One region of the Streptomyces sp. NPDC089799 genome, then DNA from elsewhere that is predicted to be linked to it. Evidence: riboswitches for the same ligand, from Rfam matches in the RefSeq annotation. Region 1 holds a riboswitch; each other region holds the start of a gene.
The links. A riboswitch is a leader RNA that binds a small molecule or an ion and turns the genes downstream of it on or off. The one in region 1 is predicted to bind thiamine pyrophosphate.

Region 1 (7,042 bases):
GACGTCCACATCCGGCTCCAGGTCGGCGGTGACCGGGCCCTGTTCCGGGCCGGCGCGGCACCCCTGGTGGCCTTCCTCGACCGGACGGACCGTCTGGTGCCGCTCGGTCAGGAGCGCACTCTCGGTGACTTCGAGGGGCACCTGGACGAGGCGCTGGGCAAGATCCTCGCCGAAGCGCAGCAGAACCAGCGGAACGCGGGCTGACGCACCGCTCGAAGACGCACCGCTCCGAGACGCACTGCGGGTTGACGCACTGCGGACCGGCGTACCGTTCCTTCCTCTTCATCCGCCTCGCCCGCGCCTGCCCGCCTCAGCGCTTGCGACGGCGGCCGCGCCCGCCGCGGGCCCGCCCGGAAGGGCCCGCCCCGGCGGGCGCCCGCGGTCCCGGGCGGTCGGCGGAGACCACCAGGGCCGCCAGCACCGTGGTCACCGGAACCGAGGCCACCAGCCCGATCGACCCCACCAGGGTCCGTACGATCTCCTCCGCCACCAGTTCGCTGTTGGCCACCGACCCCATGCTGCTGTTCGCGATCGAGAACAGCAGCATCAGGGGCAGTGCGGCACCCGCGTAGGCCAGGACCAGGGTGTTGACCACGGACGCGATGTGGTCCCGGCCGATCCGGATGGCCGCCCGGTAGAGGGCGCGCGGCCCCATGTCCGGGTCCGCCTGGTGCAGTTCCCAGACCGCCGAGGTCTGGGTGACCGTCACGTCGTCGAGGACGCCCAGCGATCCGATGATCACGCCGGCGAGCAGCAGGCCGCTCATGTCGATGTCCGGGTACAGGCCGTGGATCAGCCCGGTGTTGTCGTCGGTGTTGCCGCTCAGGAACGCCCAGTCGATGAGCACCGAGCCGAGCAGCCCGATCAGCAGCAGTGAGACCAGCGTGCCGAGCACCGCGACCGAGGTGCGGGCGGTGACCCCGTGGCACATGTACAGCGCGATCAGCATGATCGCGCTGGCTCCGATGACCGCCACGAGCAGCGGGTTCGACCCCTGGAGAATGGCCGGCAGGATGAACAGGGTGAGCACGCCGAAGCTGACCACCAGGGCGACCAGGGCGAGCAGTCCGCGCATCCGCCCGACGACGACCACCGCGATCGCGAAGACCGCGGCCAGCATCAGCATCGGGAACTTCCGGTTCACGTCGATGACCGAGTACTGCAGGTCGCGCGGGGCGTCCGGGGCGTAGGCGACCACGACCTCCTGCCCGTCCTCCAGCTGCCGCGGGGCGCCGGGCTGGACGATCTCCACGAAGGTGCGGCCCTTGTCGGGGCCGCTGCCGACCTCGACGGTGGCCTTCTTGCAGGTGGGGTTCCGCCCGGCCCGGGCCTTGGCCCCTCCGGGGGCCGAGGCGTCGCCGGTGGGCGGCGCCTGCGTCGCGACATTCACCGATTTGCAGTCCACGATTTGCAAATCGGTGACCTTGGCCTGTTGGGTCTGGCGGTCGAAGCCGACCCCGGTGCGCTCGTGATCGGGGGCGCCGCCCGGCCACAGCGCCACCAGGCCGACGAGCACGGCGGTGGCGAACGGGATCAGGATGGCGGAGATGACCCTGCGCAGGTGCCGTGAGACCGGGGCGGCCGGCCCGTGGCCGTGACTGTGGCCGTGCCCGTGCCCGTGCCCATGGCCGTGCCCGCTTGCCCGAGCACGGTCGCGCTCGTGATCGGGATCGTGACCGTTCCCGTGATCATGCTCGTGACCTGGGCCGCGGCCATGGCCGTCCATGGACCGGCCGGACTCGTTCGGGGGCTGAACCGATGTCGTCACGGGCCGATCATCGCAAGAGATACGGGGGCCCACTGTTCAGCACGCCACAGGTGACGCTAGCGTGGGGGGACCTTTGCACAACGCGGGAGCTCGGAGCACCGGGCTGAGAGGACGCTGATCACCGTACGCGCACCGAACGGGGCGTACGGGAAGAGGCTGCGTCGACCGCCGAACCTGTTACCGGGTAATGCCGGCGTAGGGAGATAGGTCTCATGACCATTCAGGACGACGCACGCACGCCTGCCGCCGACCAGAACGGGCGTACGCCCGGCTGGCACAAGGGCTACGTCGAGGGCTCCCGCCCCGACCTCCGGGTGCCGGTCCGCCAGGTCCACCTCACCACGGGCCGGGACGTCACGCTGTACGACACCTCCGGTCCGTACACCGACCCGCAGATCGACACCGACGTCCGTCGCGGTCTCGCCCCGCTGCGCGAGAACTGGATCATCAGCCGCGGAGACACCGAGGAGTACGCCGGCCGCCCGGTCCGGCCCGAGGACGACGGCATCAAGCACACCTCGCCGCGCGGTGGCCTCAAGAACCTCGACGCGGTCTTCCCCGGCCGCCCGCGGCTGCCCCGGCGCGGCCGTGACGGTGCCGCCGTCACGCAGCTCGCGTACGCCCGCCGCGGCGAGATCACCCCGGAGATGGAGTTCGTCGCGATCCGCGAGAACGTCTCCGCCGAGGTCGTCCGCGAGGAGATCGCGGCCGGCCGCGCGGTGCTGCCGGCGAACGTGAACCACCCGGAGATCGAGCCGATGATCATCGGCAAGAAGTTCCTGGTGAAGGTCAACGCCAACATCGGCAACTCCGCCGTCACCTCCTCCATCGAGGAGGAGGTGGAGAAGATGACCTGGGCCACCCGCTGGGGCGCCGACACGGTCATGGACCTCTCCACCGGCCGGAACATCCACACCACCCGCGAGTGGGTGCTCCGCAACTCCCCCGTCCCGATCGGCACCGTCCCCCTCTACCAGGCCCTGGAGAAGGTCGACGGCAAGGCCGAGGAGCTGACCTGGGAGATCTACAAGGACACGGTCATCGAGCAGGCCGAGCAGGGCGTGGACTACATGACCGTCCACGCCGGCGTGCTGCTGCCGTACGTGCCGCTGACCGCCCGCCGCAAGACCGGCATCGTCTCCCGCGGCGGCTCGATCATGGCCGCCTGGTGCCTGGCGCACCACAAGGAGAACTTCCTCTACACCAACTTCGAGGAGCTCTGCGAGATCCTCGCGACGTACGACGTCACCTACTCGCTCGGTGACGGCCTGCGCCCCGGCTCCATCGCGGACGCCAACGACGCGGCGCAGTTCGCCGAGCTGAAGACGCTGGGCGAGCTGAACACCATCGCCAAGCGCCACAACGTGCAGACCATGATCGAGGGCCCGGGCCACGTCCCGATGCACAAGATCAAGGAGAACATCGACCTCCAGCAGGAGATCTGCGAGGAGGCGCCGTTCTACACGCTCGGCCCGCTGACCACGGACGTCGCCCCGGCGTACGACCACATCACCTCGGGCATCGGTGCCGCGATGATCGCCTGGTGGGGCACCGCGATGCTCTGCTACGTCACGCCGAAGGAGCACCTGGGCCTGCCGAACCGCGACGACGTGAAGACCGGTGTCATCACGTACAAGATCGCGGCCCACGCGGCGGACCTGGCGAAGGGCCACCCGGGCGCGCAGGAGTGGGACGACGCCCTCTCCGACGCGCGCTTCGAGTTCCGCTGGGAGGACCAGTTCAACCTGGCCCTCGACCCGGACACGGCCCGTGAGTTCCACGACGAGACCCTCCCGGCGGAGCCGGCCAAGACGGCGCACTTCTGCTCCATGTGCGGCCCGAAGTTCTGCTCCATGAAGATCTCCCAGGACATCCGCCGCGAGCACGGCGGCGACCTGAAGGCCGAGGAGATCCAGGCGGGCATGGCCGAGAAGTCGGCCGAGTTCGCCGCCGCGGGGAACCGGGTCTACCTCCCGATGGCGGAGTAACCACCCGCCGCGCCGGACGGGCCCGCGACCTCATGGGGGGAGTCGCGGGCCCGTTTGCCGTGCCCGTCTCCCTCGTCCGTCTCCCTCGCCTGCCTCCCGAGCCCGTCCCCTTTGCCCGCCTCCTTTGCCCGTCCACGTCGTCCGGTCCGGTGCCCGGAGCCGGGCGGGAAAAAGGGCTTGTGCTGGAGTGCGCTCCAGCTCTTAGGGTCCGGCGCTATGACGATGCGATACAGGGATCTCGGGCGGACCGGGATGGAAGTCAGCGCGTACTGCCTGGGCACGATGATGTTCGGGGCGGTCGGCAACCCCGACCACGACGAGTGCGTACGGATCATCCACGCGGCGCTCGACGCCGGCATCAACTTCGTGGACACCGCGGACATGTACTCGGCGGGCGAGTCCGAGACGATCGTGGGGAAGGCGCTCAAGGGGAGCCGCCGCGACGATGTGGTGCTGGCCACCAAGGGGCACTTCCCGATGGGGGAGGGCCGCAACCGGAGCGGGAACTCGCGGCGGTGGATCGTACGGGCCGTCGAGGACAGCCTGACCCGGCTGGGGACGGACCGGATCGACCTCTACCAGATCCACCGGCCCGATCCCCGGACCGATGTCGAGGAGACCCTCGGAGTGCTCGGGGACCTGGTGCGGGAAGGGAAGATCCGCTCCTTCGGCTGCTCCACCTTCCCCGCCGAGGAGATCGCGGAGTCCCACCACGTCGCCGAGCGGCGGGCGCTGCAGCGCTTCCGGACCGAGCAGCCGCCGTACTCGATCCTCGCCCGCGGCATCGAGGCGAACGTGCTGCCGGTCTGCCGGCGGTACGGGATGGGGGTGCTGACCTGGAGCCCGCTGGCTTCCGGCTTCCTCAGCGGGAAGTACCTGCCGGGCCGGGACCTCGACCTGAGCAGCGGGCGGGCGGCCCTGACCCCGGCCCGGTTCGACCCGGCGGTCCCGGGCAACGGGGCCAAGCTGGAGGCCGCCGGGCGGCTCAAGGAGGTGGCGGACGGCATCGGGCGTACGCTCCCGGAGCTCGCGGTGGCCTTCCCCCTCGCGCACCCCGCCGTCACCTCGGTGATCATCGGCCCGCGGACCATGGAGCAGCTGGAGGACCTGCTGAAGGGCGCGTCCCTGCAGCTCGACGACGAGACCCTGGACCGCATCGACGGGATCGTGCCGCCGGGCACCGACCTCTACCGGGCGGACGGCGTGTGGCGGCCCACCGCCCTGACCGAACTCGCGCAGCGGCGGCGCCCCGTCGGGGAGCGGTAGGCGGGGGCGTCCGGTGGGGCGTCCGGCCGGGCCGGCCCTCGGCGCACGGCCCTCGGCGCACGGCCCTCGGCGCACGGCCCTCGGCGCACGGCCCTCGGTACCCGGTGCCCGGCACCCGGAGTCCCCTCCGGGTGCCGGGGCGCGCCGGTGGCGGGACCGGCTAGGCGACGACCTGGTAGTCCGCGCCCAGCTTCTGCCGGGCGTAGTCGCGGTTCGCCTCGATCCGCTCGCGCTGCTCCTTCGGGAGCGCGTCCCCGTTCAGCAGCCGCTCACAGCACTCCAGCGACTCCTGGTACGCGCCGGTCCAGTAGGCGGCCACGGCGAGTTCGTCGAGCGCGCGCCACTCGTGCCAGGAGAACTCGACGAACAGGATGTCCTCGGGGCGGGGGAGGGCGGCGGCCTGCTTGGCGAACAGGTACGCCAGCGGCCAGCGCTTCTCCAGGCGGCAGATGCGGGCGAGGTCGCCGAGCGCCTCGGCGCGGGTGGGCCGGGTCTCGTGCGCGCGCAGGTAGCGGTCCAGCACCTCGGGCCAGGGCCGGTCGAGGTCCACCGCGAGCCGGGCGGCGTAGAGCCGGGCGCAGTACGTCTCCTCGATCCAGCCGGGCATGGCCGCCCGGTGGTCGTAGGCGGCGAGGGACTTCTCCGGCTCGCTCGCGTCGCGCCAGCTCTGGGCCAGGTAGAAGGCGTAGCGGGCGTTGTCGGGTTCCTTGCGGAGCCCCTCGGTGAGCACCTCCGCGTCACGCAGGTACTTGGTGCGCTGGCCCTCCCGCATGCGGGCCCCGTTGCCGATGGTGCGGATGTTGGCGCCTTCGAGTACGCCGGCGTCGTACCGCCGGCCGCAGTCGATGTACTCGTGGAGCACGCCGACGTACCGCCAGGGCAGCTTGGTGGAGACCAGGGCCGGACGCCAGTGGACCATCGGGCCGTGCTTCAGGGCGACCCGGTACGCGTCCTCCGTGAGGTGCGGCATGGTGAAGCCGGGCTCGGTCTCCACGATGTCGTCGCCGTCGATGAAGAAGAGGTAGTCGGCACTGTCGCGGGCGAGTTCGATCGCCTCGGTGCGGCTGCCGTCGAAGCCCTTCCACTCCCGCTCGTACAGGGTGCCGGGGATGCCGAGGTCCTCGAAGGTCTCGCGGATGACGTCCTGGGTGCCGTCCGTCGAACCCGTGTCCACGATCACCCAGGTGTCGATCAGCGGACGGACCGTTTCGAGGCACTCCCTGATGGTCGGCGCCTCGTTCTTGACGATCATGTTCAGGCAGACTGTCGGTTTGGTCGGTTTGACGGATTTCACGCGCTTCACGTGGGTCACGGGTCCCATCCGCTGTAGTGGGCCGCCCGTCCGGCGGGCGACCAGGCCGGCGTCGGATCAGTGCTCCGTGACCCTAGTGACCGCCGTGCGGCGTTGCGCACGGCTCGCCGGGGCGGGGCGGTGCCGGTCACCGGGTTGGCACCCGGATGGAGGCCCGTGCACTGCTCCGATCCGATGACCTGTCGGGCGCGGCGGCCCGGCGGGGGGCTCCCGCGTCCTCAGGATGACCGCGGAAGTGAAAAGCGCACTTTCCGACAATCACCCTGATTCGGTCCCGGTCGATTCGTGTGCTGATCCGCATGGGATCCGTGTGCTGATCCGCGTGCTGATCCGTATGCGGCCGGGCCTCCGAACCGCTGCAAGGAGCGCTGTATGAGTCCTGAGGTTTCCGAGGCGAAGACGACCAGAACGTCCCTCGGTCCGCTGCCCGCGAGGGCCCGCCTGCGGACCGGCGGAACCATCGCCTCGCTGGCCCTGGTGCTGTCCGGGGTCGTCTCCCCCGCCGTGGCCTACGCGAACGGTGCACCGGCCGCCTACCCCTCGGTGGAAGCGGTCGCGGCCGACGGCCACGACGACGAGTGCGAGCCGCGGAAGCACCGCCCGGGAGAGAAGCCCAACGACGGCCGCACCGTGAAGGGGGGCGGCGGGGAGAAGGTCAAGTGCATCGTCGGCCCGACCGGTCCGACGGGCCCCACCGGGCCGCAGGGT
Region 2 (7,042 bases), on a different contig from region 1:
GGACGCGCGCTCCAGGAGGAGGCCGGCCGTGTCGGCGGCCCGCTCGGGGTGACCTGCGCGGTGACCGCCGCCGGGCTCACCGCCCTGGCCCTGGCCGGGACCGGCGGGACACCGGTGCCGCTGGGCCCGCTGACCGGCCCGGCCGCCGCCCTGGTCGCCGCGTGCGCGGCGGCCTCCCTGGCCACCGCCGCCGTGGAGGTCCGGCAGGCACGGGCGCAGGCCCGGCAGACCCTGCTGGACCTGGGCACCCCGGTCCGGGTGCTGCGTACGGCGGCCACCGTGCGGGCCGCCGCGCTGCTGGCCCTGTGCCTGCCGCTCAGCTGGGGCGTGGCCCAGCTGACCACGATGGCCCTGAGCCGCTGACCCGCGGGGCACGCCCACGCCCGAACCGCTGAACCACTGATCCACTGAACCGCTGATCCACGGGTCACACCCGAGCGGAGGCAACTCCGGAGCCCGTTCAGCCGTCTGGCAGAGGTACGCACCACTGCCAGACGTGAACGGAGCCACCGTGCTCATAGGCTTGCTGACCGCTGTCGCGGCGTCCCTCTGCTACGGCACCGGATCCGTGCTCCAGGCGGTGGGGTCCCGCCGTGCCGCCCGCGAGGACCCCGCCGCCGCAGGAGTCACCGCGCACGGCGGACCCAACCTGACCTCCACCGCCAAAGCCGCGATGACCTGGGAGTTCATCCTCGGCACGGTGCTGGACTTCGTCGGCTTCGGACTGGGCGCACTGGCCGCCCGGCTGCTCCCGCTGTTCCTGTCCCAGACCGTCATCAGCGCGAACCTGGTCGTCACGGCGGTGCTGAGCGTCAGGATGCTCGGGATCCGGCTGAGCCGGCGGGAGTGGACCTCTATCGCCACCGTGTGCCTGTCCCTGGTGCTGCTGGCCACCGCAGCCGGTCACGAGGGCAGCGGCCACACCGGCCGGGCCACGCACTGGTGGCTGCTCGCGGTGACCGTCCTCATCATCGTGGGCGGCACGGTGGCCGTACGGTTCCTGGGCGCGCGGGCCGCCGTCCTCGCCGGCCTGCTCTCCGGCCTGGCCTTCGGCGCCCTCGGCGTGGGCGTCCGGATCCTCGACGGCGTCGACCCGTTCCGGCTCGGCACGCTGCTCGCCGATCCCGCGCTGTACGCGATCGTGGTGGCCGGCGCGGGAGGCATGTACCTGCACACGGTCGCCCTGCAGATCGGTTCGGTGAACGGAGCGACGGCCGCCCTGGTCGTCGGCGAGACGGTCCTGCCGGGCGCGATCGGCGTCCTCTGGCTGGGCGACGCCTCCCGCCCCGGCCTGGCCTGGCTCGCCGTGGCGGGCTTCGTCCTGGCCGTGACCGGAGCCGTGGCAGTGGCCTGGTTCGGCAGCCACGACGCCCCGGCCGAACAGCCGGAACCGGCCCCGGTCCCGGTGCCGTAGGCCCTCGACGGGCCCACCCCGCGGGCCTACTCCGCCGGAAGGACCACCACGTCCGACGGGGCGAAGGTCACCGAGACCGAGGCACCGACCTCGGGGGCCTCCGCCAGCTCGCACTCCGCCTCCAGCCCCGGACCGGAGTGCGGGCGGAGGGCCACCGCCACATGGGTGCCGCGGAACGTCCGGGACTCCACCACGCAGTCCAGGCCGGAGGGGGACAGCAGGACGCCACCCGGCCGGACCAGCAGCCGGCACTCCCCCGCCGGGGCGTCCGCCGGAACCGGTACCCGCCCCCACGGGGTGGCCGCCATGCCGTCCGACACGGTCGCCGGGACCACGTTCTCGAAGCCCAGGAAGCGGGCGACGAACTCCGAGGCAGGACGCTGCCAGACCTCCAGCGGGGTACCCGCCTGGGCGATCCGCCCGTCGCGCATCACCACCACCCGGTCGGCGAGCGCGAACGCCTCGCCCTGGTCGTGGGTCACGGCCAGGACGGTGGTGCCCAGCCGGGAAAAGAGGGCGCGGAGTTCCACGACCAGCCGTTCCCGCAGTCCGCGGTCGAGCTGGCCGAGCGGTTCGTCCAGCATCAGCAGGCGCGGGGACGGGGCCAGCGCGCGCGCCAGCGCGACACGCTGCTGCTCGCCGCCCGAGAGCGAGGCCACGGCCCGGCGCTCCGCCCCCGGCAGACCGACCAGGTCGAGGAGTTCGGCGACCCGCGGCCCGTACGACGCCTTCGGGGATCCGGCCATCCGCAGGCCGAAGGCGACGTTGCCGCCCACGTCCCGGTGCGGGAACAGCTGGTGGTCCTGGAACATCAGGCCCACCCCGCGCCGGTGCACCGGCACTCCGGCCTGGTCGGCGCCGCCGAGCCGGACCCGGCCGGCGGAGACGGGCTGGAGTCCGGCGATCACCCGCAGCAGGGTGGACTTGCCGCTGCCGCTCGGGCCGAGGACGCAGACGATCTCGTGCTCGGCGACGTCGAGGCGGACGTCCTCCACCACGGCGCGTTCGCCGAAGCGGACGGTGACGTCCTCGATCTCCAGCAGTCCGGCCCCCGCCGTGGCGGACTTCCCGGGCTGTGCTCGCATCAGAATTCTCCGGAGGTCTTGTCGGGCCGCAGCCGCTCCAGCACCAGCAGCGACGCCGCGCACACCAGCATCAGGATGGTGCTCAGGGCCATGGCCTGGCCGTAGTTGAGCTCACCGGCCCGGCCCAGCAGCCGGGCCACCGCCACCGGCAGCGTCGGATGGTCCGGCCGGGCGATGAACACGGTCGCCCCGAACTCGCCCAGGGAGACCGCGAAGGCGAATCCGGCCGCGATGAGCAGGGCCCGGCGTACGAGCGGCAGGTCGACCTCCCGCCAGGCCCGGAAGGGGGACGCGCCCAGCACCGCGGCGGCCTCGCGCAGCCGCGCGTCCACCGCCCGCAGCACCGGCAGCATGGTCCGTACGACGAAGGGCACGCCCACCAGGGCCTGCGCCAGCGGCACCAGGATCCAGGAGGTCCGCAGGTCCAGCGGAGGTTCGTCCAGGGTGATCAGGAAGCCGAAGCCGACCGTCACCGCGGACACGCCGAGCGGGAGCATCAGCAGGGCGTCGAAGCCGCGTACGAACCGGCCGGCGCGCCGGGTGAGGGCGGCCGCGGCGAGACCGCCGATGAGCAGGGCGATCGCGGTGGCGGCCAGGGCGTACCGGAGGGAGTTCCAGACGGCCTCCAGCGGGGCCACCACGAAGGTGCCGGTCGAGCCGGCGTCCTGGAGGGCGCGGTAGAAGCCGAGGCCGTAGCCGCCGGAGGTGTCGAAGGAACGTTCCACCAGGACGCCCAGCGGCAGCACGATCAGCAGGGCCACCGTCAGCAGCACTCCGCCCAGCAGCGCCCACTGGCCGGCGCCGCGCGGCCGGTGCGCCGTACCGGACGGGTCGACCAGGCGGAGCGCGGTCTCCCGGCGGCGGACCGTACGGGCGTGGACCGCCAGGATCAGGGCCATCGCGGTGAACTGGATCATCGTCAGGACCGCGGCCGTCGGCAGGTCCAGCAGCTGGGCGGTCTGCCGGTAGACCTCCACCTCCAGGGTGGCGTACGCGGGTCCGCCGAGGATCTGGACGACGCCGAAGGAGCTGAAGGTGAAGAGGAAGACCATCAGGGCGGCGGCGGCCACCGCCGGGGCCAGCGCGGGCAGGGTCACCCGCCGCCAGGCGGCGAACCGGCCCGCTCCCAGCACCCGGGCGGCCTCCTCCTGGCGCGGGTCGAGCTGGGCCCACAGTCCGCCGACGGTCCGGACGACCACGGCGTAGTTGAAGAAGACGTGCGCGAGGAGGATCGCCCAGACGGTGGTGTCCAGGCGGAAGCCCCACAGCTCGTCGGTCAGGCCGTTGCGGCCGACCAGGGCCAGGAAGGCGGTGCCGACAACCACGGTCGGCAGCACGAACGGGACGGTGACCACCGCCCGCAGCACTTCCTTGCCCGGGAAGGAGAACCGGGCGAAGACGTATGCGGCGGGCAGCGCGATCAGCAGGGTGAGCACGGTGGAGACGACGGCCTGCCAGGTGGTGAACCAGAGCACGTCGGCGATGTCGGGCCGGCCCAGCACCTCCGCGATGCGGCCGAACTGCCACCCCTCGTCGGTCTTGAGGCCGCGCCCGACGATCGAGGCGACGGGCCAGGCGAAGAACACCGCGAAGAAGGCGACGGGCAGGGCCAGCAGGCCGAGCCGGAGCAGGGTGCCCCGGCGGGCGGCCGCGCGCTCCGCGGCCGCCGCCTTCTTCCCGGCTTTCCCGGCGCCTACTTCACGACGAGCGACGTCCACGCCTGGACCCACTGCTCACGGTTCTTGGCGATGGTGTCCGGAGCGACGTTCTCCGGCTTCTCGATCAGCACACCGTGCTTGGTGAAGACCTCGGGCAGCTTGGCGTCCTTGACCACCGGGTTCACGAACATGTTCAGCGGCATGTCCTCCTGGAACGCCTTGCCGATCATGAAGTCGATGAAGGCCTTGCCGCCCGCCTCGTTCTTCGCGCCCTTCAGCAGACCGGCGAACTCGATCTGGCGGAAGCAGGTGCCGGTGGAGACGCCCGTCGGGGCCTCGGCCGGCTGCGGCTCGGAGAACAGCACCTCGACCGGCGGGCTGGAGGCGTAGGAGACGACCAGCGGGCGGTCGCCCTTGGCCTTCTTGCCGCCGGCGGATCCGGAGAACCGCTCGTTGTACGCCTGCTCCCAGCCGTCGACGACCTCGACGCCGTTGGCCTTGAGCTTGCTCCAGTAGTCCTTCCAGCCGTCCTGGCCGTACTTGCCGACGGTGGCCAGGAGGAAGCCGAGGCCGGGCGAGGAGGTCGCGGCGTTCTCGGTGACCAGCAGGTTCTTGTACTCGGGCTTGACCAGGTCGTCCAGCGTCTGCGGCGGGGCGAGCTTCTTGTCCGTGAAGTACTGCCTGTCGTAGTTGACGCAGATGTCGCCGGTGTCGATCGGGGTGACCCGGTGCTGCTTGTCGAGCTGGTACCCGGCTCCCACCGCGGCGAGGCCCTTGGCCTCGTACGGGGTGAAGATGCCGTTGTCGAGGGCCTTGGAGAGCATCGTGTTGTCGACACCGAAGAACACGTCGCCACGCGGCTTGCCCTTGGTGAGGATCTCCTGGTTCAGCGCCGCGCCCGCGTCGCCGCTCTTGACCACCTCGACCCGGTAGCCGGTCTGCTTCTCGAACTCCTTCAGGACCTCCTTGGAGGGGTTGAAGGAGTCGTGGCCGACCACGGTCACCGTCTTCGGCGCCGCTCCGCTGCCCGCGCCGGCGTCCTTGTCGTCGCCGCCGCACGCGGTGAGCGTGGTCACGCCGAGCGCGGCGGCGAGCGCGGCCCCCGCGATCTTCTTCGTGGTGTTCACGGATGTTCCTCCTGGGGTGTCCAGGAGAAGACGCGGCCCCGCCCGGGCGCTCGGTGGAGCGGGGCACCCGGGCAGGGCGCAACAGCTTGAGGTGGTGACCGAACTTCCTACCCGGAATGACCCGGGCGAGGTTCAGAGGGTCTGCGGCCTGACGGTTGCCGCACTCTCAGCGCTGTGGCGCTCCCCTGTCGGAATATGCAGATGTACGGGGGCCAGACTACCGTTCGCTCGCGGCGAGCTGACCGCAGGCTCCGTCGATCTCCTGGCCGCGGGTGTCACGGACGGTGACCGGCACGCCGTGGGCGGCGATCGCCTGGACGAACGCCCGCTCGTCCTCGGGGCGGGAGGCGGTCCACTTCGAGCCCGGGGTCGGGTTCAGCGGGATCAGGTTGACGTGCACCCGCCGGCCCTTGAGCAGCCGGCCCAGCAGGTCGCCCCGCCACGCCTGGTCGTTGATGTCGCGGATCAGGGCGTATTCGATGGAGACCCGGCGGCCGGACTTCTCGGCGTACTCCCAGGCCGCGTCGAGCACCTCGCGCACGTTCCAGCGGGTGTTCACCGGGACCAGGGTGTCGCGCAGCTCGTCGTCGGGGGCGTGCAGCGAGACGGCGAGGCGGCACTTGAAGCCCTCGTCGGCGAAGCGGTGGATGGCCGGGACCAGGCCGACGGTGGAGACGGTGATGCCGCGCTGGGACAGGCCCAGGCCGTCGGGCTCGGGGTCGGTGAGCCGGCGGATGGCTCCGACCACCCGGTTGTAGTTGGCCAGCGGCTCGCCCATGCCCATGAAGACGATGTTGGAGAGGCGGGCCGGGCCGCCGGGGACCTCGCCGTCGCGCAGCGCCCGCATGCCGTCGACGATCTGGTGCACGATCTCGGCGGTGGACAGGTTGCGGTCGAGGCCGGCCTGGCCGGTGGCGCAGAACGGGCAGTTCATGCCGCAGCCGGCCTGCGAGGAGATGCACATGGTGACCCGGTCGGGGTAGCGCATCAGCACGGACTCCACCAGGGTGCCGTCGTGCAGCTTCCACAGGGTCTTGCGGGTGGTGTCGTCGTCGCAGGAGATGTGCCGTACGACGGACATCAGCTCGGGCAGCAGGGCCTCGCGCAGCTTCTCGCGGGCGGCGGCCGGGATGTCGGTCCACTCGGCGGGGTCGTGTGCGTACCGCGCGAAGTAGTGCTGGGAGAGCTGCTTGGCCCGGAACGGCTTCTCGCCGACGGCGGCGACGGCCTCGCGGCGCTCGGCCGGCGTGAGGTCGGCGAGGTGCCGCGGCGGCTTCTTGACTCCGCGAGGGGCGACGAAGGTGAGCTCTCCCGGAGCGGGGCGGGCCATGGCAGGTACTCCTCGTAAGACGAAAGGCGCGCTGCACCGGCAGCGCGCCCTTCCAGAGTACCGGGTGGGTCCCGTCCGGGCCGGGTTCGGCCGTTCGGGGGCCGGCGTCAGCCCTTCGGGTACCGGCGTCAGCCCGTCCCGACGAACAGGGCCAGCAGCAGCCAGACCACCGGGGCCGTCGGCAGCAGGGAGTCCAGGCGGTCCATGATGCCCCCGTGTCCGGGGAGCAGGGTGCCCATGTCCTTGATGCCGAGGTCCCGCTTGATCATCGACTCGCCCAGGTCGCCGAGGGTGGCGCTGACCGCGACCACCAGGCCCAGGACCAGGCCCTGCCACCAGGTGCCGTCGTCGATCAGGAACTGCATGCACAGCGCACCGGCCACCATGGCGAAGGCCACGGCACCGAACAGGCCCTCGCGGGTCTTTCC
Region 3 (7,042 bases), on a different contig from region 1:
CTTCACCCGGCCGTCGTCGCCGATCAGCACGTTCTCGGGCTTCATGTCCCGGTGCACGAAACCGGCGCGGTGCGCGGCCCCGAGCGCGGCGAGCACCGGCTCCAGGATGTCCAGCGCGGCCCGCGGCTGGAGCGCACCGCGCTCGCGCAGTACGTCGCGCAGGGTGCAGCCGGAGACGTACTCCATGGCGAGGTAGACGTACGGCCCCTCGGTGCCCTGGTCGAAGACGGCCACCACGTTGGGGTGGGCGAGCCGGGCCACCGACTTGGCCTCCCGGATGAACCGCTCGACGAAGCCGGGCTCGGCCGCGAGGGCGGGGTGCATGACCTTCAGCGCGAGGATGCGGTCGAGACGGGTGTCGAGGGCGCGGTAGACCGTGGCCATGCCGCCGGCCGCGATCCGGGCGTCGATGCGGTAGCGGCCGTCGAGCACGCGCCCGACGAGGGGGTCATCCAGGGTCGTATCCACCCGGCGATTCTACGAGCGCGTCGGCTGCGTCCGGCCGGGGTGGTCATGCTTGCGGCAGAGCTGTGACGTGGCCATGGCTGCGCGTCCCGCTGCGCGGTGCCTGTCTGCGGGGTCGCCGCTGCGCGGGGCGCTCCCCTCCCCGCCCCTTCCCGAAACTGGGGCGGTGCCCCAGCCCCCCTTGTACCTGCCGGCCGGTGGGGGCTGGGCGCGCGGTTCCCCCGCGCCCCTGACGGGTCCGGAGCCCCGGCACCGCGCAGCGGCACCGGGGTCAGAACGCCGGGCGTTCGGGGTCGAGGGCGGCGACGCCCTCGGTCGGGGACGAGGCGTGGGCGAAGCGGCGGACCGGGATCCGCCCGGCCCGGTACGCCAGGCGCCCGGCCGAGACCGCGTCCCGCATCGCCGCGGCCATGAGCACCGGCTCCTGCGCCCGCGTGACCGCCGAGGCCAGCATCACCGCCGCACAACCCAGCTCCATCGCCAGCGTGACGTCCGACGCGGTGCCCGCCCCCGCGTCGAGGATCACCGGCACCCCCGCCCGCTCCACGATCAGCTCGAAGTTGTGCGGGTTCCGGATCCCCAGCCCCGACCCGATCGGCGAGCCCAGCGGCATGATCGCCGCGCAGCCCGCGTCCTCCAGCTTCCGGGCCAGCACCGGGTCGTCGTTGGTGTACGGCAGTACCGTGAAGCCGTCGTCGACCAGCGTCTCGGCCGCGGCGAGGAGTTCCTCCCCGTCCGGCAGCAGCGTCCGCTCGTCCGCGACGACCTCCAGCTTGATCCAGTCCGTGCCCAGCGCCTCCCGCGCGAGCCGCGCGGTCAGCACCGCCTCGCCCGCGGTGAAGCAGCCCGCGGTATTCGGCAGCACGCCGATGCCGAGCTTGGACAGGACCGACAGCACCGATCCCTGGACCGTGGGGTCCAGGCGGCGCATGGCGACGGTGGTCAGCTCCGTCCCGGAGGCGACCAGCGCCCGCTCCAGGACCTCCAGGCTCGGCGCGCCGCCGGTGCCCATGATCAGACGGGAGGAGAAGGTCCGCCCGCCGAGGGAGAACAGGTCATCAGCCATGATCGCCTCAGCCTCCCTGGACCGCGGTGAGGATCTCGACCCGGTCACCCTCGCCCACCGGCGTGGCCGGCCACTGCCCGCGCGGTACGACGGTCTCGTTGAGCGCGGCCGCGACCCCGGACGGGGCCGTGGTGAGGGTCGCCACCACCAGGTCCAGCGTGGTGCCCGCGGCGACCTCGCGGGGCTCGCCGTTGACGGAGATGGTCATGCGTAGGACTCCTCTCGGGCGGCCGCCGCCCCGACGGGGCCGGGGGAGAACCGGCGGGGGGTGAACGGGCGTGCCACGTCCGGGACTTCCCCGGTGGCCAGGACCTCGGCCATGACGTCGCCGGTGACCGGGGTGAGCAGCACCCCGTTGCGGTAGTGGCCGGTGGCCAGGTGCAGTCCGGGCAGTTCGGTGGGTCCCAGCAGCGGGGCGTTGTCCGGGGAGCCCGGCCGCAGCCCGGCCAGGGTCTCGGTCAGCGGGAGTTCGGTGATGCCGGGCACCAGCTCGTGGGCGTCCCGCAGGAGTTCGTAGACCCCGCCCGCGGTGACCGTGGTGTCCCAGCCGAGTTCCTCGCTGGTCGCGCCGACGACGAGTTCGCCGTTCTCCCGGGGCACCAGGTAGACGTGGCTGCCGCGCACCACCGCGCGGACCGTCCGGGACAGGAACGGCGCGTACGCCGGCGGCACCGTGAGCCGGAGCACCTGCCCCTTCACCGGGCGCACCGGCGGCACGACCTCGGCGGGGACCCCGTCGAGCCGGCCGCTGAGGCTGCCGGCGGCCAGCACCACCTGGTCGGCGGCCGGTTCCGTGCCGTCGTCGAGGAGGGCGCCGGACGCCCGGCCGGCGGTGACCGCCAGCCGCTGGGCGGCGGCCCGGTGGAAGACCACGCCCGCCCGCTCGCAGGCGGCCACCAGGGCGGCGGCCAGCCGGCGCGGGTCGACCTGGTGGTCGCCGTCCACGCGCAGCCCGCCGCGTACGCCGGGCGCCAGCATCGGCTCCAGGCGGCGGCACTCGCGTCCGGTCAGCCACTCCGAGGCGAGGCCGCAGCGCCGCTGCAGGGCGTGCAGTTCGCGCAGGTGGAGGCGGTCGTCGGAGTCCAGGGCCACGGCGAGGGTGCCGCAGGCGCGGTAGCCGATGTCCAGTCCGCCGCTCGCCTCGCCGAGTTCCGCGGCGAACTCCTCGTACCGGGCGGCGGAGGCGAGGTTGAGGCCCAGCAGGGTCTCCTCGCCGTAGTGCAGTTCGGTGACGGCGGCGAGCATGCCGGCCGCGACGCGGGCGGCGCCGCCGCCGGGCGCCGGGTCGGCGAGCGCGACGGACATGCCGCGCCGGGCCGCCCGCCAGGCGGTGACCAGGCCGATGATGCCGCCCCCGATGACGAGGACGTCCGAGCCGGCGGCCGGGCCACCGGATCCGTGGGTGAATGAACGCATGGGCGTCGAGCCCCTCCCTTCGCCGGCATGACCCGGATCAGGTTCGTACGGTCGGAGGCCGGCCAGCCTCCCTCTCAGTCCGGTGCGCCCGGACTCCCGCGGTTGGATACGGTGGCCACCCTACCCCCGCCGCAAGGCCCGGGTAAGGTCGCCCGGCCGTCGCCACTTCCTGACGTGGCGTCAGATAGTTAGGGTGTCGGACGTGAGCAATCAGATCGAACAGACGGACCAGAAGGCCCCCGCGGACGCGCCCGCCGCGGGCGGAGCGGTGATCGTCGGAGCCGGAATGGCCGGGGTCCAGACGGCCGTCGCCCTGCGCGAAGCGGGGTACACCGGCCCCGTCACCCTGATCGGCGCCGAGCCGCACCAGCCCTACGACCGGCCCCCGCTCTCCAAGGCGGTCCTGCTCGGCGAGTCGGAGGGCTCCGCCTTCGACGTGGACTTCGAGGACCTCGGCATCGAGCTCCGGCTCGGCCTGGAGGTCACCGGCCTGCGCCCGGAGGCGCGGGAGCTCGACACCGCCGCGGGCCCGGTCCCGTACGGCAGCCTGGTCCTCGCCACCGGCGCCGAACCCCTGACCCTGCCGGGCTCCGAGGGCGTACCCGGAGTGCACCTGCTGCGCACCCTGGACGACGCGGAACGGCTCCGGCCCGTACTCGCCGCAGCCCGTGACCTGGTGGTCGTCGGCGCGGGCTGGATCGGCGCCGAGTTCGCCACGGCCGCCCGCGCGGCCGGCTGCGCGGTCACCGTCGTCGAGGCCGCCGACCGGGTCCTGGCGGGGGCACTGCCCGACGAGGTCACCGGCCCCATGGCCGACTGGTACGCCGAAGCCGGGGTCCGCCTGCTCACCGGCGTCAAGGTCGCCTCGGTCGAGCCCGGCCTGGTCCGGCTGGCGGACGGCCGCGAGCTGCCGGCCGGCGCGGTGGTGGTCGGCATCGGCGCCCGCCCCGCCACCGGCTGGCTGGCCGGCACCGGCGTGGAACTCGGCCCGGACGGCTCGGTCACCACCGACGACCGGCTGCGCACCTCGGTGCCCGGGGTGTACGCGGTCGGCGACTGCGCCTCCTTCCCGTCCGCGCGCTACGGCAAGCGGCTGCTGGTCCACCACTGGGACAACGCGCTGCAGGGGCCGCGCACGGTCGCCCTGAACATCATGGGCGGGGACCGGGCGTACGACCCGGTGCCGTACTTCTGGTCGGAGCAGTTCGGGCGCTTCGTCCAGTACGCAGGCCACCACGCTGGTGCCGACACGCAGCTGCTCCGCGGGAACCCGGCGGACGCCGCCTGGTCGGTCTGCTGGCTCCGTGACGGCGCCCTGGTCGCCCTCCTGTCGGTCGGCCGCCCCCGGGACATCGCCCAGGGCCGCCGCCTCATCGAGTCCGCGACCCCCGTCGACCCCGCGAAGCTCACCGACCCGGCGGTCCCCCTCAAGTCCGCCGCGGCCTGACCCGTCCACGGGGCTCGGCGCCCCCGGACGGGCGGCTCGGGTACCGGGCGCCGCCGGGGGATGGCAGGCTTGACCGCGTGACCGAGATTGACGCAAAAACCGACGCTCTCGTCCCCGAGTGGCTCTACCTCCCCGACATCGCCGAAATGCTCGACGTCGAGGTGACCCGGATCCGCCAGCTGGTCAAGGAGGGCCAGCTCATCGCCGTACGGCGGGGCGAGAACCGGGCGCTCCAGGTGCCCGCCGCCTTCATCGACGGCGACAAGGTGGTCAAGGGCCTCGCCGGGACCCTGACCCTGCTCCGGGACGACGGCTTCACCGACGAAGAGATGCTGGAGTGGCTCTTCACTCCCGACCCGACCCTGCCCGGGACCCCCGCACAGGCCCTGAGCGAGAATCGCGGCACGGAGGTGAAGCGCCGCGCACAGGCGCTCGCCGTCTGATCCGTTCCGCACGACCGCAACCGATCCACTGACGGGCGTACGGGCCCGCGCGACGCGCGGGCCCGTACCCCGCCCATCCGGGGGGTTTCCCATGTCCCTGGCCGATGCCCGGCTGTACCTCTGCACCGACGCCCGCAAGCGCCAGGGCGACCTGCCCGAGTTCCTCGACGCGGTCCTCGCGGGCGGCGTGGACATCGTCCAGCTCCGCGACAAGGGCATGGAAGCCGGCGAGGAGCTGGAGCACCTCCGGGTCTTCGCGGAGGCGGCCCGCCGCCACGGCAAGCTCCTCGCGGTCAACGACCGCGCCGACGTCGCCCACGCCATCGGCTCCGACGTCCTGCACCTCGGCCAGGGCGACATCCCCGTGCCGGCGGCCCGGGCGATCCTGCCCGAGTCCGTGCTGATCGGCCGCTCCTGCCACGCCGAGGCGGAGGTCGACGCCGCCGTGGCCGAGCCCGGCGTCGACTACTTCTGCACCGGCCCCTGCTGGCCCACCCCGACCAAGCCCGGCCGGTACGCGCCCGGCCTGGACCTGGTGCGCTACGCCGCCTCCCTCGGCCCGTCGCGCCCCTGGTTCGCCATCGGCGGCATCGACGCCGGGAACCTGGACGAGGTGCTGGACGCCGGCGCCACCCGGATCGTGGTCGTCCGCGCGCTCACCGAGGCATCCGACCCCGGCGCCGCCGCCGCGGACCTGGCCAAGCGGGTCCGCGAACGCCTCTCCTGAGGCTCCCGCCTCAAACGTCCCCTCTGGATCAGCTTGTCCGAATCGCCGGGTCCCGCGCGGGACCCCGGGCAAGGTGTCCAAAAACGCGTCCAATACGTGGACATCGCTTCGGCCTGCAGTGCTGCCCGTCTAACCTGCCGGTATGGCCCTTGGAACCGCTTCGACCTGGACGGACCGTGCACGCACGGTCCATGAGCTGCTCTCGTCCGGTGCCCCCTCGTATTCGTTCGAGTTCTGGGCCCCCCGGACGGAGAAGGGCGAGCGGAACCTCTGGAACGCGCTCCGCCGGGTCGAGGCCGTGGCCCCGAGCTTCGTGTCCGTGACCTACGGCGCCGGCGGCTCCAACCGAGACGGCACGGTCAAGGCCACCCAGGAGATCGCGGCCGACACCACCCTCACCCCGGTCGCGCACCTCACCGCCGTCGACCACTCCATCGCCGAGCTGCGCCACGTCATCGGCCAGTTCGCGGACGCCGGGATCCGCAACATGCTCGCCCTGCGCGGCGACCCGCCGGGCGACCCGATGGGCCGGTGGGTCGCGCACCCGGAGGGCGTCCACTACGCCGCCGACCTGGTCCGGCTGCTCAAGGAGTCCGGCGACTTCTGCGTCGGCGTCGCCGCCTTCCCCGAGATGCACCCGCGGTCCAGCGACTGGGACACGGACATCCGGCACTTCGTGGACAAGTGCCGCGCCGGTGCCGACTACGCCATCACGCAGATGTTCTTCGACCCGGAAAATTATCTGCGGCTGCGCGACAGCGTCGAAAAGGCGGGCTGCGAGACCCCGATCATCCCCGAGGTCATGCCTGTTGTGGGCATCAAGCAGTTCGACCGGCTGCCCCAGCTCACCAACGCGGTCTTCCCTGCGGACGTGAAAGAGCGCATGCTCGCCGTCAAGGACGACGCAGCCGCTGTACGCTCCATTGGCATCGAGTTCGCCACGGAGTTCTGCGCGAGGCTGCTGTCCGAGGGTGTCCCGGGTCTGCACTTCATCACGCTGAACAATTCCACGGCGACTCTCGAAATCTACGAGAACCTCGGTCTGCACCAGCGGGCCTAGACCGGCCGCACCCGTGGGCGGCCGCAGCGAGAGGGGCCAGGCATGGGGATGTACGTGCTCTACGGCGCGTTCGGCTTGGTCGCACTGTGGCTGCTCGCCGAGGTGCTCCTCCAGTACAAGGCCCGGCTGCGCTGGCGCCTGCTGGCCTTCTCGGGCTTCCTCGGCGTGGTCGCCGGCGTGATACTCCCCTCCGTACCCGTCATCGGGGCCGGTGCCACCGCCTTCGCCGTCGGCCAGACCCTGGTGACGCTCTCCTTCCGCAAGGGGTTCGTGGCCGGCTGGGCACTGCGCAGGGGCGCGGCCGGGAAGACCCCGGCGCCCGCCGCCAAACGCCGCCGCGGCGGGACCGACACCCCCGCGGCCGGACTCCGTGTATCCGACCTCGCGTACGGCGACCAGGACCCGGCGGGCCGCCCCG

Region 2: it holds a riboswitch for thiamine pyrophosphate, as region 1 does, so the genes downstream of both, AB0O36_RS20160 (thiamine ABC transporter substrate-binding protein) here and thiC (phosphomethylpyrimidine synthase ThiC) in region 1, are expected to answer to the same signal.
Region 3: it holds a riboswitch for thiamine pyrophosphate, as region 1 does, so the genes downstream of both, thiO (glycine oxidase ThiO) here and thiC (phosphomethylpyrimidine synthase ThiC) in region 1, are expected to answer to the same signal.

Annotation. Positions count from the first base shown of each region.
Region 1 covers NZ_JBFBGR010000007.1:109,020-116,061, forward strand. The annotation lists gene AB0O36_RS09435 (SsgA family sporulation/cell division regulator) at 1-204, shown strand, start outside; gene AB0O36_RS09440 (YibE/F family protein) at 311-1,801, opposite strand; TPP riboswitch at 1,841-1,987, shown strand; gene thiC (phosphomethylpyrimidine synthase ThiC) at 1,981-3,756, shown strand; gene AB0O36_RS09450 (aldo/keto reductase) at 3,979-5,022, shown strand; gene AB0O36_RS09455 (glycosyltransferase) at 5,183-6,274, opposite strand; gene AB0O36_RS09460 (hypothetical protein) at 6,707-7,042, shown strand, end outside.
Region 2 covers NZ_JBFBGR010000017.1:74,917-81,958, reverse strand. The annotation lists gene AB0O36_RS20180 (hypothetical protein) at 1-363, shown strand, start outside; gene AB0O36_RS20175 (hypothetical protein) at 512-1,414, shown strand; gene AB0O36_RS20170 (ABC transporter ATP-binding protein) at 1,441-2,499, opposite strand; gene AB0O36_RS20165 (iron ABC transporter permease) at 2,499-4,112, opposite strand; gene AB0O36_RS20160 (thiamine ABC transporter substrate-binding protein) at 4,193-5,284, opposite strand; TPP riboswitch at 5,371-5,481, opposite strand; gene rlmN (23S rRNA (adenine(2503)-C(2))-methyltransferase RlmN) at 5,502-6,614, opposite strand; gene AB0O36_RS20150 (phosphatidate cytidylyltransferase) at 6,743-7,042, opposite strand, start outside.
Region 3 covers NZ_JBFBGR010000012.1:179,304-186,345, reverse strand. The annotation lists gene pknB (Stk1 family PASTA domain-containing Ser/Thr kinase) at 1-468, opposite strand, end outside; gene AB0O36_RS16275 (thiazole synthase) at 737-1,531, opposite strand; gene thiS (sulfur carrier protein ThiS) at 1,539-1,739, opposite strand; gene thiO (glycine oxidase ThiO) at 1,736-2,947, opposite strand; TPP riboswitch at 2,945-3,057, opposite strand; gene AB0O36_RS16260 (FAD-dependent oxidoreductase) at 3,234-4,394, shown strand; gene AB0O36_RS16255 (Rv2175c family DNA-binding protein) at 4,472-4,837, shown strand; gene thiE (thiamine phosphate synthase) at 4,929-5,564, shown strand; gene metF (methylenetetrahydrofolate reductase [NAD(P)H]) at 5,707-6,624, shown strand; gene AB0O36_RS16240 (hypothetical protein) at 6,667-7,042, shown strand, end outside.